Regions from separate parts of the Fructilactobacillus sp. YLN 2412 genome, predicted to be linked through region 3. Evidence: riboswitches for the same ligand, from Rfam matches in the RefSeq annotation. Region 3 holds a riboswitch; each other region holds the start of a gene.
The links. A riboswitch is a leader RNA that binds a small molecule or an ion and turns the genes downstream of it on or off. The one in region 3 is predicted to bind thiamine pyrophosphate.

Region 1: it holds a riboswitch for thiamine pyrophosphate, as region 3 does, so the genes downstream of both, AC0GLR_RS06980 (ECF transporter S component) here and AC0GLR_RS05935 (TenA family protein) in region 3, are expected to answer to the same signal.
Region 2: it holds a riboswitch for thiamine pyrophosphate, as region 3 does, so the genes downstream of both, thiD (bifunctional hydroxymethylpyrimidine kinase/phosphomethylpyrimidine kinase) here and AC0GLR_RS05935 (TenA family protein) in region 3, are expected to answer to the same signal.

The regions. Positions count from the first base shown of each region.
Region 1 covers NZ_CM183165.1:1,384,006-1,389,488, reverse strand. Annotated here, with positions in the region: gene AC0GLR_RS06995 (MarR family winged helix-turn-helix transcriptional regulator) at 1-450, shown strand, start outside; gene AC0GLR_RS06990 (hypothetical protein) at 491-754, opposite strand; gene AC0GLR_RS06985 (cytosine permease) at 969-2,330, shown strand; TPP riboswitch at 2,372-2,460, shown strand; gene AC0GLR_RS06980 (ECF transporter S component) at 2,568-3,134, shown strand; gene AC0GLR_RS06975 (phosphatidylglycerophosphatase A family protein) at 3,188-3,676, opposite strand; gene AC0GLR_RS06970 (energy-coupling factor transporter transmembrane component T family protein) at 3,690-4,337, opposite strand; gene AC0GLR_RS06965 (ATP-binding cassette domain-containing protein) at 4,334-5,483, opposite strand, start outside.
Region 2 covers NZ_CM183165.1:212,356-217,838, reverse strand. Annotated here, with positions in the region: gene AC0GLR_RS00875 (cation-translocating P-type ATPase) at 1-1,040, opposite strand, end outside; gene thiM (hydroxyethylthiazole kinase) at 1,182-1,967, opposite strand; gene thiE (thiamine phosphate synthase) at 1,969-2,619, opposite strand; gene thiD (bifunctional hydroxymethylpyrimidine kinase/phosphomethylpyrimidine kinase) at 2,606-3,421, opposite strand; TPP riboswitch at 3,526-3,614, opposite strand; gene AC0GLR_RS00855 (histidine phosphatase family protein) at 3,659-4,318, opposite strand; gene AC0GLR_RS00850 (YfhO family protein) at 4,320-5,483, opposite strand, start outside.
Region 3 covers NZ_CM183165.1:1,169,798-1,175,280, reverse strand. Annotated here, with positions in the region: gene pstB (phosphate ABC transporter ATP-binding protein PstB) at 1-727, shown strand, start outside; gene pstB (phosphate ABC transporter ATP-binding protein PstB) at 741-1,505, shown strand; gene phoU (phosphate signaling complex protein PhoU) at 1,528-2,202, shown strand; gene AC0GLR_RS05940 (Rrf2 family transcriptional regulator) at 2,325-2,756, shown strand; gene AC0GLR_RS05935 (TenA family protein) at 2,807-3,472, opposite strand; TPP riboswitch at 3,567-3,662, opposite strand; gene AC0GLR_RS05930 (TcaA second domain-containing protein) at 3,756-4,964, shown strand; gene AC0GLR_RS05925 (SGNH/GDSL hydrolase family protein) at 5,003-5,483, opposite strand, start outside.

The DNA.
Region 1 (5,483 bases), 210 kb from region 3:
GTTGATATTTTAAAACTAATTACTGAAATTGAACACGGTTTATCATCAATTGCTAATAAAGAATTTAAAACGATTGGTTTAACTAAAGGAAAATTTCAGTATGTTAATCGAATTGCAGAAAATCCAGGCATCACTCAGGCAGAATTGACGGAATTATTAAAAGTTGACAAAACTACTGCATCGCGTGCCATGCAAAAGCTGCTTGATGAACAATTAATCGTAGGCAAATTTAATGAAAATAACAAACGACAAAAACAGTTTAATTTGACTCAAAAAGGGGAACAGGCAGCGAACTTTATTGCATGTGAAAATGAATATTCAGCCCAACAAGTTATAGCTGGATTATCGAAGACAGAACGACTGCAACTTCAAAAATTATTGACAAAAGTTGCTGAAAATACTGGTAGTGAATGGGAAAAAGTTAAAAACGGATTTAAACGCAAGTATTAAAAAAGTCCTAGAGTACATTAACTTGTACTCTAGGACTTTCTTATTCAGTCACACTTTGATTAGCTTCGGTATTGGAAATAGCAATATATTTATTTTTACGTTTGGTAATAAAATAAACATAGGAACCAATTGCATAACGACCTAATCGGTCAGGGCCAGTTACGATAGCACGACTAACTTTATCATTAATCTCGATTACATCATTACCAATAACGTTAGCAATAATCTGACCGCGATCATTTCGAATGCCAATCTTTACCATCCCGATACTTTGACTCTTATAAAACGGTTCTTCAATCGTCATGAGAGTTACCTCCTTCTAATGTAATTTTCAAAGAACATGCTAAACAATTTAGCAGCTTAATTATAACATTACTAATCTAAATAATTGTTGAAACTGACTTTAGAAATTAGGTTTATTTTTCAACTTTTAACTTGTGCACAATTCTGTTATACTTAAAAAAACGATTATTGATATAAAACGGAAACAAAATGTTAATATTTTGGAGGAAACTATATTGAATAATAGTAAATATGCTTTTAAACCTATCCCGGATAGCGAACGAAATATGACTTATTGGGATATGTTTGCTACTTGGTTTGGTGCTAATGCCAATAATGGAACGTGGTTTATTGGTGGAGTAATTGCCGCTTGTGGTTTGATAGGCGGACTTGGTGCAACTTTAGTTGGAGGACTGATTGCTTATATTTTCTTGAGCATGATGGGATATGCTGGTTACGAAACTGGTGCATCGACCACGGTCCTTTCCCGTGGATCATTTGGGATTCGTGGGAGTATTATTCCTACATTGATTAACATCACATTATTTCTAGGTTGGACAGCAGTTAATACATTTATTGCTGCTACTTCTTTGGCATTTATTTTCCATAGTTTCTTTGGATGGGCATTGTTTGGTCATCCAGGTGGTAACTTTGGGATTATTGTCGGAATCTTAGTGATGAGTGTGTTACATGTTTTGAGTATCATTGCGGGTCAACGTTCGGTTCAATTAGTAGAACGAATTGGAGTTATCTTAGTAATTATTTTTGTGGTTTTAGAAACAATTGTAGTTTTCAAAAATGTGTCATTATCTGATTTAGCTCATTATCGTTTGCCTGCTAATGAAAAGATGCCATTTGGAGTTGGAGTTGATACGATTGCTGCTGCCAGTTTAGGCTGGGTTATGGGTGGAGCAGATTTTACTCGATTTACCCGTAAAAAACATATCGCTATCAGTGCTCCTTATTGGGGTGCAATGTTAGGCTTACTAAGTTTTACTATAATTGGGATTTGTACCACGATTAGTGTTGCAATGACTTCTGGTGTTTATGATGCCAATAATTCTGATCCTAGTATTATTGCTAACAAATTAGGTTTAGGCTTTATTGCTATGATTGTTATTGTTTTGACGAGTATGACTGCCAATGCCGTTAACATTCAAGCAGGAGCTTCAGCATTTAAAAATGTTTTTCATAAGGTTAGCTTTAACAATGCTTTGATGATTATTACGATTTTATCAATGCTATTAACATTAGTTCCTTTGATTAGCGGGAGTTTCTTAGCTTCGTTTATTGCCTTTTTAGATTATACTGGCATGTTGTTAGGACCTATCATTGCAATTATGATAATTGATTATTTTATTTTGAACCGTAATCATTACACGGTTGCTGATTTATCTGATGCCAATGGTAAACTTTGGTATCATGATGGATTTAATTTGGTCGCATTAGCAGCGCTAATTATTGGAGTTATTTTCTATCTTTTGATTAAAAATCTAAATATAATTAAAGATACGATTGGAGCAACTTTTATTACAATGGCAATCGTTGCGATTGTTTATTATATTGGCAGTAAAGTATTTGATAAAGATGATAAGTAAGATTGTTATCTTCTGTTAGTATGTTATAATGGAACTATAAAAATATTAAGTTGGGGTGCCACGAGCTGAGATTAAACCCATTGAACCTGATATAGTCAAAACTATCGCAGGAAACTTATCCAATTTAGATAATTAACGATTGTGTTTTTCACAATTATAAAATTGATTTTCTAAAGTACTCAGCTCATGGTTGGGTACTTTTTATTTTGGAAAATTATATTTTTAGAGGAGAAAAACATGAAAAAATGGCTTGAGAGTTGGCATTTAAAAAGCATCATTATGGTAACTTTGATAGGAGTTGTATGTGGGTTAGTATTTTGGGTAATGGATCCAATTTATACTGCACTAACTGCTATATTGACACCGTTAGGCTTAGCTCCATTTACCAATGCAATTTTGATTGGTTTTTGGACGATGGGTGGACCATTAGCATTAATGATAATTCGCATTCCTGGATCTGGATTATTAGCTGAATTCTTTGGGGCTGTCGTAGAAATGCTACTTGGCGGTATTTGGGGAGCAGCTACTTTAATTTCTGGTTTAGTTCAAGGATTTGGATCTGAACTAGGTTTTGCTTTTACTGGCTATAAAAAATACAACTGGTTTGGTATGACTTTATCAGTTATTACAACAACGGTGGTAACGTTTGGTTGGGAACTAATTAAACATGATTATGCTGGTTTCAGTTTTGGCATGATTGCAGCATTGTTTGTGGTTAGTTTGATTTCTGTTTTTCTCTTTAGTGGAGTTTTGACCATGGCAATTGCTAAATTGTTAGAACGAACTCATTTGATTGAAAAATAAATTTAAAAAAATGACTTCTGATTTTTTCAGAAGTCATTTTTTGTTGGAGAGAATTATGAATCAGCATGGGCTAGTTTAGCAGATACTGCTGCCACTAGTGCTCCCACTAAATCATCAATAAAAGTAGTAACATGTTGAGAATCATGGTCTAATTTTCTGATGATTCCTGGTTTATTAAGATCAATTTCATTGAAATTAGTCATACCGATGGTTCCATAAACGGTCGCAATTGGAAGCGCTAAAACTTCATCAACTCCGAAAACACCGAGATCATGACGAATAATGCTAGCTAATGGTTCTTGTAATTGATGCTGATTAGTTAAAGTGTCGAGCTCTAAACCCACTAACGCATGATCTAAGACCTCTCGTTTGTGTAAGACTGTTTTAGTAATTTCGTCTATTTGTGTTAGTGAAGGAACGTTACTATATTGTTTTTGCAAATTATAGGCAAGTTGTGAGATGGTTCTGATGGTAATTCCATGATTTTTCAAAGATTTACAAACAAATTGATATGCTTCTTGATCTGGATATTTATAATTCATTGTTGTACCTCGTTTAAATTGAAAATGCTAAAATCTGGACAATTATTAGAATTCCAATAAAGATTAGCATGTCCTTTTTACTAATGACGACTTTGGTAATGAAAGTACGTGGTTGATTTTCAACAAAACCTTGAGATTGCATAGCTTGTGACAGGTCTCCTGACCATTGTAAGGCAACTAAGAGCGCTTTAAAATATAAAGTTGGTTTCCATGGATTTAATTGTTCACCACGCATATTTCCATTGGCGCGAATAATCTGAATTTCGTATTTTAAACGGGGGACTAGATTGATAGCTGCGAGAACGCCGTAGACAAATTTAGCGGGCACATGAAAATTTTGTTCTAGGGCTTGGGCTAAGCTAACGATGTAGGTGGTTAATGAAAAGCTTAGTCCCAAGTAGACATAGGCATAAAGACGAGTAAAAAGGACCATCCCCATATAAAGTCCGTGGCTGCCATAATATAGTTGGGAGAGAAAGATTCCCACGGCTGGGACAAATGCAATCAGACTAAAAATAGCAATCGTTTTAAAATGAACTCGGTGCCAGAAAAGGTAAATTAGGGATGCAGCAATTAAAAATAAATTAAGCCAAATGTTGGTTAAAAAAGAAATTTCAAATGCAATTATGAAAACTAATAATAACTTTAATGCTGGATTCATTCCAGGTCCTCCTTATACTGCAATTCTTGATTGGCGAAATTAACGTGATAATTAAAAAAGTCATTAAACTGATAGATTTGGTGACTAATTACGATGGTAGAATGACCGCGATTTAGAAAACTAGTTTGAATTAGATTTTGTACTTGTTTGATAGATGCAACATCTAAACCGGAAAATGGTTCATCAAGTAGCATAATTAGCGGATCTCTAATTAACATTAACAGGATTTGTAATTTTTTCTTTTGTCCGCCGCTCAAACTATAAACAACCTGATCCATTTTATGATCTAAATTTAGGGTAGCTAGTGCTTGTTTGATTTTTTCGTTCGTCCAAAAATCACTTAATGCATTTTTCTGTGCCAACATTAATTCTTCTTGCATGGTAACTGCTAAAAACTGGTCTGCTGCATTTTGAAACACGAGCACTAATTGTTTATAATATTTTTTATTTTTAATTTTTTGTATATTATTGTCATCTAATGTGATAATTCCCTGATACTTTTTAAGTTTACTAATAGAATAAAAAAGGGATGATTTGCCAATTCCACTTGCTCCTGTCAGAAGCGTGCACCCATTATAAAAAGCAAAATTGGATGCATTTAATAGTGTAGTGGCAGGAGTTTTTAAAATATAATTTGTTAAAGAAATAATTTTTGGCTTATTTTGCTTAGGAAGAGCAAACGAAATTTTTGGTGAATGAGAATTATTCAAGAGACTGTTCATTTCTGATAATGGTAATTCTGTAATTTGTTCTTCATGGACTTGAAAAAGATCATCTGCTAACCCAGCATAACCAGACAAATCATGATCAGAAATTACAATAGTTTTATGTTGTTGTTGTTTTAATTGCACTAATTTATTTAAGATATCGCGTTTGGAAGCCAAATCAATACTTGCAAATGGCTCATCTAACAAAATAATATCTGAGTTCATTGCAATTAGAGTTGCAAGGACTACTTTTTGTTTTTCACCCCCTGAAAGTGTGATGATCTCACGATTTCGCAATTTTTCAATTTCACAAAAGGCAAGTGCTTCATCAGTTCTTTTTTGAATTTCAGGAGAAGGTGTTTGAAGATTTTCGAGAGCGAAGATGATTTCTTCTTCGACTTTTTGCATGACAAATTGTTGATTTGGGTCTTGAAACATC
Region 2 (5,483 bases), 510 kb from region 3:
TGATTAACAGTCATCTGATTTTGCGTTAATGTTCCAGTTTTATCAGAACAAATCACATTGGTTTCACCCAAAGTTTCCACACTATCCAAGTTTTTCAATAGCGCATGTTTTTTAGCCATAACTTGGGTTCCGTGTGCCAATGACAAGGTTACTGTTGGCAATAGACCTTCAGGAATAAATGCCACAATCATTCCTAATGCAAAAATAAATGATTTGGCAATTGGATAATGCACAAAGAAAATAGCTAAAACAAAGAATCCAAGTCCAATTACTAAAGCAAGTACAGAAAGCTGACGTGTAAGTCGATTTAATTCTTTAGTTAAAGGAGATACCGTCCCTTTTTGATTTTGTGTCAACTTGGCAATTTGACCAAATTCAGTATTCATACCCGTTTCAACTACCATAACCGTAGCTGTTCCGCTAGTAACCACCGTTCCAGCAAAAACAATATTATCAATTGCAAATTTGCCATCGCCATGTTTATAATTGGCAAATTTATCGACAGGGACAGATTCACCGGTTAAAGCTGATTCATCAACTTGCAACGATGATGAATTTAAAACTCGCGCATCAGCTGGTATTGCATCTCCTGCTTGCAAAACGACTAAATCTCCAGGAACTAAATCTTCAGCTACAACCTGAATCTTTTTCCCATCCCGAATCACACTTACATATGTAGGTAACATTTTACTTAAAGCATCCGTGGCTTTTTTGGCGGCATGTTCTTCCCAATAAGAAAACAACCCGTTGATAATGTTAACCGCCCAAATCGCAATCCCAAGTTCTGGAGTCCCTGCTAAAATCGCAATCACACCTGAAACCCACAAGAGACAAGCCATCAACGAAGTGAAATTCTTAATAAAATTCAAGAATCCATTTTCTTTTTGTCCCTTTTCAATGACATTCTTTCCCACGGTTTTCAGCTTTTGCTGAACTTCGGTGTTGGTTAGTCCATCAGTAACTGATGATCCTAAATCCTTCACTAGTTCGGCAACTGGGAGCTGGGCGTAATCATCATCTGTCATTTTATGATCCATCATAGTTCACCTCATCTTTAAAATCATTCTAACTCTTTAAAATTTAAAACAACTAAAATATATGTTAACCCTTTTAAGCCTAAATTCAACAGTTAAAAATAACTTTAAAGTTACAAAAAATCCATCTCAATGAGATGGATTTTTTTATCTTTTTTCAATTTTTAGTTGCTTAAAAAAGGTTTTATCATCTAAACTAGCTAAATTATCATATGTGTGTTGCAAAAATGTAGCAGGCTTTTTATGCTCCGAAGTAGCCAATTCTGCTACCACTGGTAAAATTCCGGTGGTATAAGCAAGTGTTTCTAATGAGTTATCAAGGCTCAAACCGGTTCCTAAAATACCATCTAAAACATCACCCATTCCCACGTTTGTTTTTAACATGGGAGCATCGTTTTTTATCAGATAAACAGTCATACCATCTGTCACAATATCAGTAGGTCCAGAAATCACAATCTTAGTCTGCAATATTTTCGCAGCCGTTTTAGAAATTTGAATTGGATCACCAGCTCCACTTCCAGCATCAATCCCATGACTTTGCCAATTTATACCTGCTAATGCTGCAATCTCACCAACATTTCCGCGAATAGTATCAATCTGTACATTTTGCAAAATTTGTTTCACTCGTTCTTCTCGCAAAGCTGTTGCACCAACCGCTACCGGATCTAAGATCACAGGAATCTGCATAGCATTAGCCTGTTCTCCTGCTCTTAAAGCACAGAGCTGTGCAGCTGGATTAGTTGATCCAATGTTAATAGTTACGGCGTTAGCTAGCTTTACCAAGTCTTTAACTTCAAGCGGATCGGCTACCATCATCGGAGAACCTCCCACATAGTTAATTCCATCAGCAACATGTTGAGGAGTAATAAAGTTAGCAATATTTAAGACAATCGGACTTGTAGCTCTAATTTGCTGAATAAAATCTTGCTTCATGTTAATTTCCTCGCTGTTTTAAAATTTGGACGGTCTTTTTAATATCTGAACTTTTAGTAATCGCTGATATCACAGCAACCCCTGCAACTTTTTCAGTTTTAAAATCAGTTGCATTATTTTCATGAATTCCACCAATCGCAACGACTGGTTTGTTAGTTTGTGCCACTACTTCGTTTAAACCCTGAATTCCAATTGGCGCTTTCACATTAATTTTGCTAGAAGTTGCAAAAATCGGTCCAACTCCAAGATAATCAACAACTGGTAAGAACGACCGACTGTGTTCTAATTCTTCTAAGTTATGAACTGACAACCCCATCATCAAATCAGGGGCTAACTGGTGAATCACGTCGGCACGTTTATCACTTTGACCAACATGAATTCCTTCAGCACCAATTGCACGAGCTAATTCATAATCATCATCGACAAATAACGGAACTTGCTTTGTTTGCGTAATGTGATGCAACTGCTGTCCTAGAGCAATTTTTTCCGCTTTCGTTAAAGTTGTTCCATCTTTTTCGCGATACTGTACAGCTGTCACTCCTGCAGCAAGTGCTTCTTTGACAATTTTTAACAATTGTTGGGGATCATTATTAGTATTTTGCGTTCCAATCACTAAATAAACTTGCAGCATCTGTGATTTAAATTTCATCATTCTCATCCTTCCAATTACCATGATTCAACGGACCATGTCCATGACCAATATACAAAGGTTGTTGAATGATACCAGCTAAATAATGATGTGCTTTATTAATGGCCGTTTTAAGATCATCGCCTTGAGCTAAATAAGCTACCATAGCTGCTGATAAAGTATCGCCGGTTCCATGAGTTCTTTCTGTGTTAATTCGAGGACTCGTCAGCCAATAATCAGTTCCATCTGCTAATTTAACGTAATCAGAAACGGTTGCATCCTGTGCATGCCCGCCTTTAATAATCACATTCAAAACTCCAAGCTGCTGAATCTTTGTAGCAGCCTGTTTTACATCTGTCTCGTTATTAATTTTTTGATCAGCTAAAATCTCTGCTTCCGGCAAATTAGGCGTTACTACATCAGCTTGTGGTAACAATTTTTCTTTGAGCGTTTTGATCCCCTGCTCGGTTAATAAATGAGCCCCGCCTTTGGCTACCATTACCGGGTCAACTACTACATTTTGTAAATGATACTGCGCTAAGTTATCTGCCACCATGGCAACGTGTTCTGCATCAAACAACGCTCCTGTTTTAGCCGCCTTAATCGAAAAATCAGCCAAAATTGATTTAAACTGTTCATTCACAATTCCTCGTGGTAACGGGTATTGTCCTTGCACTCCTAATGTATTTTGAGCTGTTACTCCTACCACTACATTGGTACTAAAAGTTTGACAAGCCTGCATGGTTTTTATGTCAGCTTCAATCCCTGCTCCACCGCCAGAATCAGTTCCAGCAATCGTTAATGCTTCTGGAAATTGTTTTTTCATGTCAATCACACTCCTTGTTTCCTAATTTAATTCAAAATAAAAAGTCCTCAGCATTGAGCTGAGAACTCGAAAAAGTTGTTTAATTTAAAAGACAAATTGTCATGCATAAATTAAGATAAGTTTCCTGCGATAGTCCGAACTATATCAGGTTCAATGGGTATAATCTCAGCTCAAGGCACCCCAACTTCTTATTTGATTGCTTTCATTTTAGCATAGATTCATTAATTTAGGTTTAAATTAGATGTTATCATCCAATTTATTATAATATTCGACCTTAATCGTATCAGGAAGAATATTTAATTTTGTAATACTTCCATTTTGGGCCGGCTGACCTTGATCAAGTTCAGGAGCATAACGATCCACAATCGAACGAATCGTCATTCCATGAGATACAATCAAAATTATTTCACCATCTTTAGTATTTTCGCGGATACGGTCAAATCCCCGATCGATTCGCGTCCAAAACTGTTGATTGTCTTCGGCATTATGGTATAAATCAGCTTTGGCAATTAGATCACGAGCTCGTTCTAGTCCAAAGTGTTCCAAAACACCCTTTTCATTGGTGATTTTAACTTGTTCTCCAACAAACTGCCACATTTGTTCCAAGTTGTCGCCTTCAAAATAACCGTGGAATTGTTCTCGTAATTCTGGGTATTGATAGGTAATAATATTAATCCCATTCGGATTTTCTTTTAAAATTTGACGTCCAGTTTCAACTGCTCGACCAGAATCACTGGTAAAAGCGGCGTCAAAAGGCAGAACAGATAAACGACGACCAGCTTCTTTGGCATCATTTATTCCTTTTTCAGTCAAAGGTGAATCAATCCAACCTTGAACTTTGTTATAAAGGTTTAAATATGTTTGTCCGTGACGAACTAAATAAGCTGTAACTCCCATTTTATTTCTCCTTATTTTTGTTTTTTCTTCTAAAGTAGATTAATTCCCCAACAACTCCAAGAATACCAAGCACTGTTAAAATAATGCCTACTAACAATCCAGGAGTATGGTATGTGAATTCTAATTTGTGTTTTCCAGGTTTTAACTTAATTCCAGTTAAACCGTTAACTACTTTCTTAAGTCTAACAGGTTTTCCGTTATCAGTAACCTGCCATCCCTTATCATAAGGAATACTAATCAATAATTGTAGACGTTGTTTAGTGGTTCGGACAAATCCAACAAAATGATGACCCTTAAATTTCAATTTTTGTGGATCTTTAACTTGGAGTTTGTATGGCTGAGTATCTTTTACAAATTGATTGAATTTATTTTCATCAAACCCTGCTAAATCACGATCTAAATGCTTAACCTTCTGATTTGAATTAAAGGTAATCGTGTATGACTGACCTTTTTGATAACGTCCCACTCTGATAATCTCTGCTCCAAGCTGATGATAAGCAGTTTTTAAGGGTTTTCCATCAACCTTAATCCGTAAAAATTGATTAGGACTGGTTGTTGGTGAATCAAAGTATTGAATACCATTCATTTGCGGGGTAGTTTTAACCGTATATTGATATCCATGACGCTGTTTTTCAACTTGAACGTGGTTGATTTGGTTCGCCACAAAATAATTTTTCTGACTTCCCGCTTCTTTTTGGACTAATGAGTTCAAGTTTTTAAATACATTATTCTGTTCAAAGTGCAATCCGTTAATCTTATCGGAAACAGCATAACCAAGCCCGTTAAAGCGATTATCACGACGAGTATAATATTGCCCATTACGGTTAATCTGAACGTGATTATCAATATTTAATAACTGATTAGTCACCGGCATCGAGCCATTAACACTAATTCGTCGTTCATTACGACTGTATAATCCTAGTTTAGACAACGAATCGTGCGTATGAACATTTAGGGAAGATGTATAACTATTAACGCCAAAGAAATTATACAAAAGCGAATCATTATATTGATTGTAGTTAATGTTAAAACTTTTGCCATAAAGCTGGTTATTTATATTAGAACGCCCAAATTGGTGTTTGCCGGTTTGTTCTGTCTTAATAATTTTGGCAGATTGATCAAAGGCATGAGCAAACCGTTTCTGGCTACCATACTCATGCGTTCC
Region 3 (5,483 bases):
AACTAAACATCTCAATGTATTTTATGGAAACAAGCAGGCAACTTTTGATGCCAATTTGAAATTCCCTAAGCACAAAATTACAGCCTTGATTGGGGCTTCAGGTTCGGGAAAATCTACTTTTTTACGGAGCCTAAATCGTTTAAATGATGAGATTGCGACAGTTACAGGAGAAATTAAATATCAAGATGTTGATATTAATGGAAAAAATATTAATGTTTACGAAGTTCGTCGTCAGATAGGAATGGTTTTTCAACATCCCAATCCCTTTGCTAAATCAATTTACGAAAATATTGCGTTTGCACTCCGTCAAAATGGAATGACTGATGATTTAGATCAGCGGGTTGAAAAAAGTTTGAAAGATGCCGCCCTTTGGGATGAGGTTAAGGATAAGTTAACGACTAGCACACTTTCCTTATCAGGTGGTCAGCAACAGCGACTGTGTATTGCAAGAGCAATTGCCGTTCAGCCGGATATTTTATTGATGGACGAACCAACCAGTGCGTTAGATCCGATTTCTAGTCGTAAAATTGAAACAACCATGCAGGAATTAAAAAAGAATTACACCATTATTATCGTGACACATAATATGCAGCAAGCAGCTCGATCTAGTGACTTGACAGCTTTTTTCCATTTAGGTCATGTGATTGAATATAATCAGACTAAAAAACTATTTACGACTCCCAAAATGCCGGCAACTGAAGATTATATTTCCGGACATTTTGGTTAAGAAGGAGGATATGATGACTACTAACGAAACGGTGATTACTACCAAGGATGTACGGTTGTATTATGGTGAGTATGAAGCTTTACACGGCATCAATCTTGATTTTCAAAAAAGCCAGATTACAGCTTTGATTGGACCTTCTGGATGTGGTAAATCAACTTATTTACGTTGTTTAAATCGGATGAATGATTTGATTCACGATGTGACAATTACAGGTAGTTTTAAAATTGATGGTCATGATATTTATCGTCCGCAGCAAGATGTGGTTTCATTACGTAAAAAAGTTGGTATGGTATTTCAACAGCCCAATCCGTTTCCTTTTTCAGTGTATGATAATGTAGCTTATGGACTGCGAGTACAGGGAATTAAAGACAAAAAAATAATTTCACAAAAAGTTGAAGAAAGTTTAAAACAAGCAGCAGTTTGGGATGAGGTAAAAGATGATTTAACTAAAAATGCCCTTTCATTTTCAGGCGGACAACAGCAGCGAATTTGTATTGCCAGACTCTTAGCGGTTAAGCCAGACGTGATTTTGTTAGATGAACCAACCAGTGCATTAGACCCGATTTCTAGTGCTAAAATTGAAGAAATGTTATTGCAAATTAAGGACCAGTATACGATCGTTATTGTGACCCACAGTATGCAGCAGGCCTCACGAATTTCTGACAAAACAGCTTTTATGCTTAATGGTGATCTAGTGGAATATGGTGATACGAAAAAAATCTTTTTGAATCCTGAACAGGAAGCTACTAGTGATTATTTAAATGGTAAATTTGGTTAGTTAAACTAATAGGGGGTAAATTATGAGTACAGTATTTGAAGACCGATTAGAAAAATTACGGCAAAACTTCACCGACATGGGTGTTGATGTGAGTGAACAGATTTACCAATCGACTAAGTCCTACATTGACCATGATGTAAAGCTGGCACAACAAGTAATTGACGGTGACGGTGAGGTGAACGGCAACGAAATCAAATTGGAAAAACGAGCTATGGATTTGATTGCGTTACAACAACCGGTGGCCACTGATTTTCGCGTGATTATTAGCTACTTAAAATCTAGTACTGATTTGGAACGAATCGGTGATAATGCAGTTGGGATTGCAAAAGAAACTATTCAAGCTAAAGGGAATCCCCGCATGCCAGATGTTGAAGAAGTAATTGCTAAAATTACAAAACATATTCGTAAAATGTTAGAACAGGTTTTGGAAGCTTATACTACTTTTGACGCCCGGATTGCTCCGACAATTGTCCAAGAAGATCACAAAATTGATGAATATTATCAAACAACTCGGAAGGTAATTACTACTGGAATTCTCGCTAATCCAGAAACGGCAATAGCAGCATCGAGTTATTTAATGGTGATTAGATTATTGGAACGAATTGGTGATCATATTGTTAATTTGGCTGAATATCTGGTTTACTGTGATACTGGTAAAGTAGTTGAGTTGGGTGAAACAGACCAGGAATTAAGATAATCTCTATCAACTATTTTTTATTAGTGAGCTTGCGTTTGTAATCATAAGTAGTTAATTATAAATAAATTCCTTTTTTGTAGTACAATCATAAAAAGTACATTTATGGTGAAAGAGGTTAGATTATGTCTTATTCTGTGGGATTTTCCCAGTCATTGGAGATTTTGTTTTACATTGAATTAAAAACAAAAATGGGAGCAGAGACATATTTAACCATTCAACAAATTTCCCAGACTTTAAATATTCCGATTCCCAGTGTTAAAAGATTAGTAGGGATGTTAAAAAAGTCAGATTTGATTGATTCTAAAAAGGGAACTAAAGGTGGTTTAGCATTGGCCAAAGCTGCTGATAAAATCCGATTTTATGATGTTTTTGAAGCAATTGAGGGATCGAGTGCCCTCTTTAAAGTGTATGATGACTTTAATCCGGAATCATTTATCCATCAGTCAGAAGCTGAATATATGCTGAATCAAATTAAAGCTATTTTAAACATCACTGAGAAGCAAATGTTAAATGAATTAAAGCAAAAAACATTGGCGGATCTTTTTAATCATTGAAATTAAATAAAGTGCTGACTAGCTAGCCTTCACTGCTAATCAGCACTTTATTATTTTTGTGGATATGCTTGTTCCCAAAATTTTAATTCCCATTGGCAACTATCTAAAAAATAAGTTTCAGCTTGCCTTAACTCAGCATTAGTTGCTGTGTTAGCTAGTTGGTCAATTCGGTTAAAGAAATGTTTTGACATATCAATATCTTCACTATTAGTTTTTCCATAAAATTCAATCCATTCTGTAAAGGGATTATTTTTTCCGGTCTTTCCTTTCGCTATCATTTTCTTCGCTAATACTGTATAAGTCCATGGACAAGCGGTCAGAGCTGCTAAGGTATTTAAGAGCGAACCCGAATCGGCTGCTGTTTGCATATGCTCTAAATATCCTTTGGTAATTGCACCCATTGGTTTATTTGCTTGATCATCATAATTGACTCCGGCAATTTCACAAAACATTTCGTGGGGCGAATGTTCATGGCCGATTTCAGTTTCAGTATCTTTCATTAATTGGGTTTCTTGGTTATCGTTAAGATTATCTGTTAATGATTGATAGGTAGCAATAAACCCCTTTAGGTACTGTTCGTCTTGCTGAACATATTTTAATAAGGCTGCCTTAGGGACATAACCGTCACGGATTCCTGTCACAAACGGATGATGATTGATGTTTGTCATGATTGGCTTAGCCTGTTGCTGTAAGTGCTTTGAAAAAGCTATTTGCATTACTATTACCTCCAAGATATTATCTAGGGCAAGAAAAAAGCCCTCAATAATTTGAGGACTTAAGATTTATTTACATAGCAAAATAGAGTAACTTTTATCATATGTAACGTTTCCCTTCGCTAGTACTAACTAGAGCAGGTTCAACGGGTATCATCTCAGCTGAAAAAAATCAGCACCCCAAACTATTTAGTTTTAAATACTTTGCTAGTATAACGGTAAAACAAGAGTTTAACAACTAATAGATGTTTGGTAGAATAAAACAACTTGTATTGGAGATGAAAAGATGCGACGCAAACACCGAATAAAAAAATCCCATAAAGGCTTCTGGATGACTTTGATTATTTTAGTACTGATTTTGGCTGGTATGGGCTGGTATGGAACACAATATTATTCAAAACAAAACCAAATCAAACAGTTTATTTCAGGAATTGAAAATAATGAGAATAAAACCATTCTTAATAACTTAGTGGTTTCTGATAAAAATGTCACGGTTAATTCTGCAAGCATTCAACCGCTAATCAATTATTTCCAACAAAATCCTGCCGCGTTAAAGCAGTTAAAAGTAAGTCTATTGAATAATGATTCAGAACAAGGGTTTAAAGCTGTGCATCGTGGGAACTATTTTTTGATTTTCCCCCATTATAAAATTGAAGCAACCGCCATCCATCCGTTGATTAAGTCAAATTATGCTGGAGTGCCGGTTAAAATTGATGATAAAATCATTGGAAATACAGGTATAAATGATAGTTTACGCGCTCCAGCTATGATGCCCGGTTTTCATTCAGCATCTGTGAACTTAAATCTTAATAATCAGCCAATTAAAACGAATAAACAGTTTAGTATGATAGCCGGTCAAAACGAAACGGTTTCCATCCCACTTAAAATCATTAATTTTAATGCCAAAGGATTAGCTAATTCCCAAATTTTTGTCGATGGAAAACAAGTGGGAATGATTGGACCTGACGGAAAGGGAACAGTTAAAAATGTTCCAATAAAATCCGATAGTACCAGTTATTTAAAAGTTCCAGTTGATAAAAAGACGGTTAAAAGCGATGTTAAATCAATTGGAATGAAAAATAACAATCAAACATTAAAATACAAATTTGCTAACGTAGCTAGTAAATCAGATTCCACTAATTTATTAAATGATATTTGGAGTGCCGTAAATGATGGTACTAACAATAATAAATCACTTGATGATGCTAATGTTGACGATTTATTTGCTAAGGGGAAAAATGGGGATGCCTATCATTCATTATCTGACTTAATTAATCATAATCATGACGATAAAGCTCATTATGATAATTTAAAGTTAAAGATTACCAGCTTGAAACCAGCAGGCGACATGGAAACAGAAGTTTTATATCAAGTTAGTGTAGATGTTGATAAAGATAATCAAACTAATCATGAAACAACCCAATATCGTGCGGTCATTCAGCGTGAAGGATCTGGAGATTATGTGCTAAAAAGTAATGATCAAGTTAATAATTAATTAACAGGGTCGCGATTCTCATAAGAATCGTGGCTTTTTTAACGATTAGTAATAATAAAATTGGCGATAACTTGAGCCATTTTTTTATAGGTTGATGCATTAGGATGCAATCGCTGATCGCCTAATGCTGTCCGATAGTTATTAATATCAATGAGATGTGGAGCGGTTTTTCGCCAATTTAAAATTGGTAAATTATTTTTTTGATAAACTTTTGTTAGCATCTCTAAGAGTTCGGCAAAAGTATATTGAGCTAATCCACTTACATTTAGATTGTCAATGCCGCCATCAAAACGATTAGTTGGTAAAATTCCAAGGAGATGGATATTAGGATTTTCCTGTTTAATTTTAGTAATATTCTTTTGTAAAATTCGGCTAACTATTTCCAAAGTTTCATAACAGTGAGCAAAATCATTGGTACCATATGCAATGGTTGCGACTTGATAATCTTTAAAATTATGTGTATTAACTTGATAAGTTAAGTCTCGCTCGGTATTCCCAGAGATTGAACCGGCATTGACA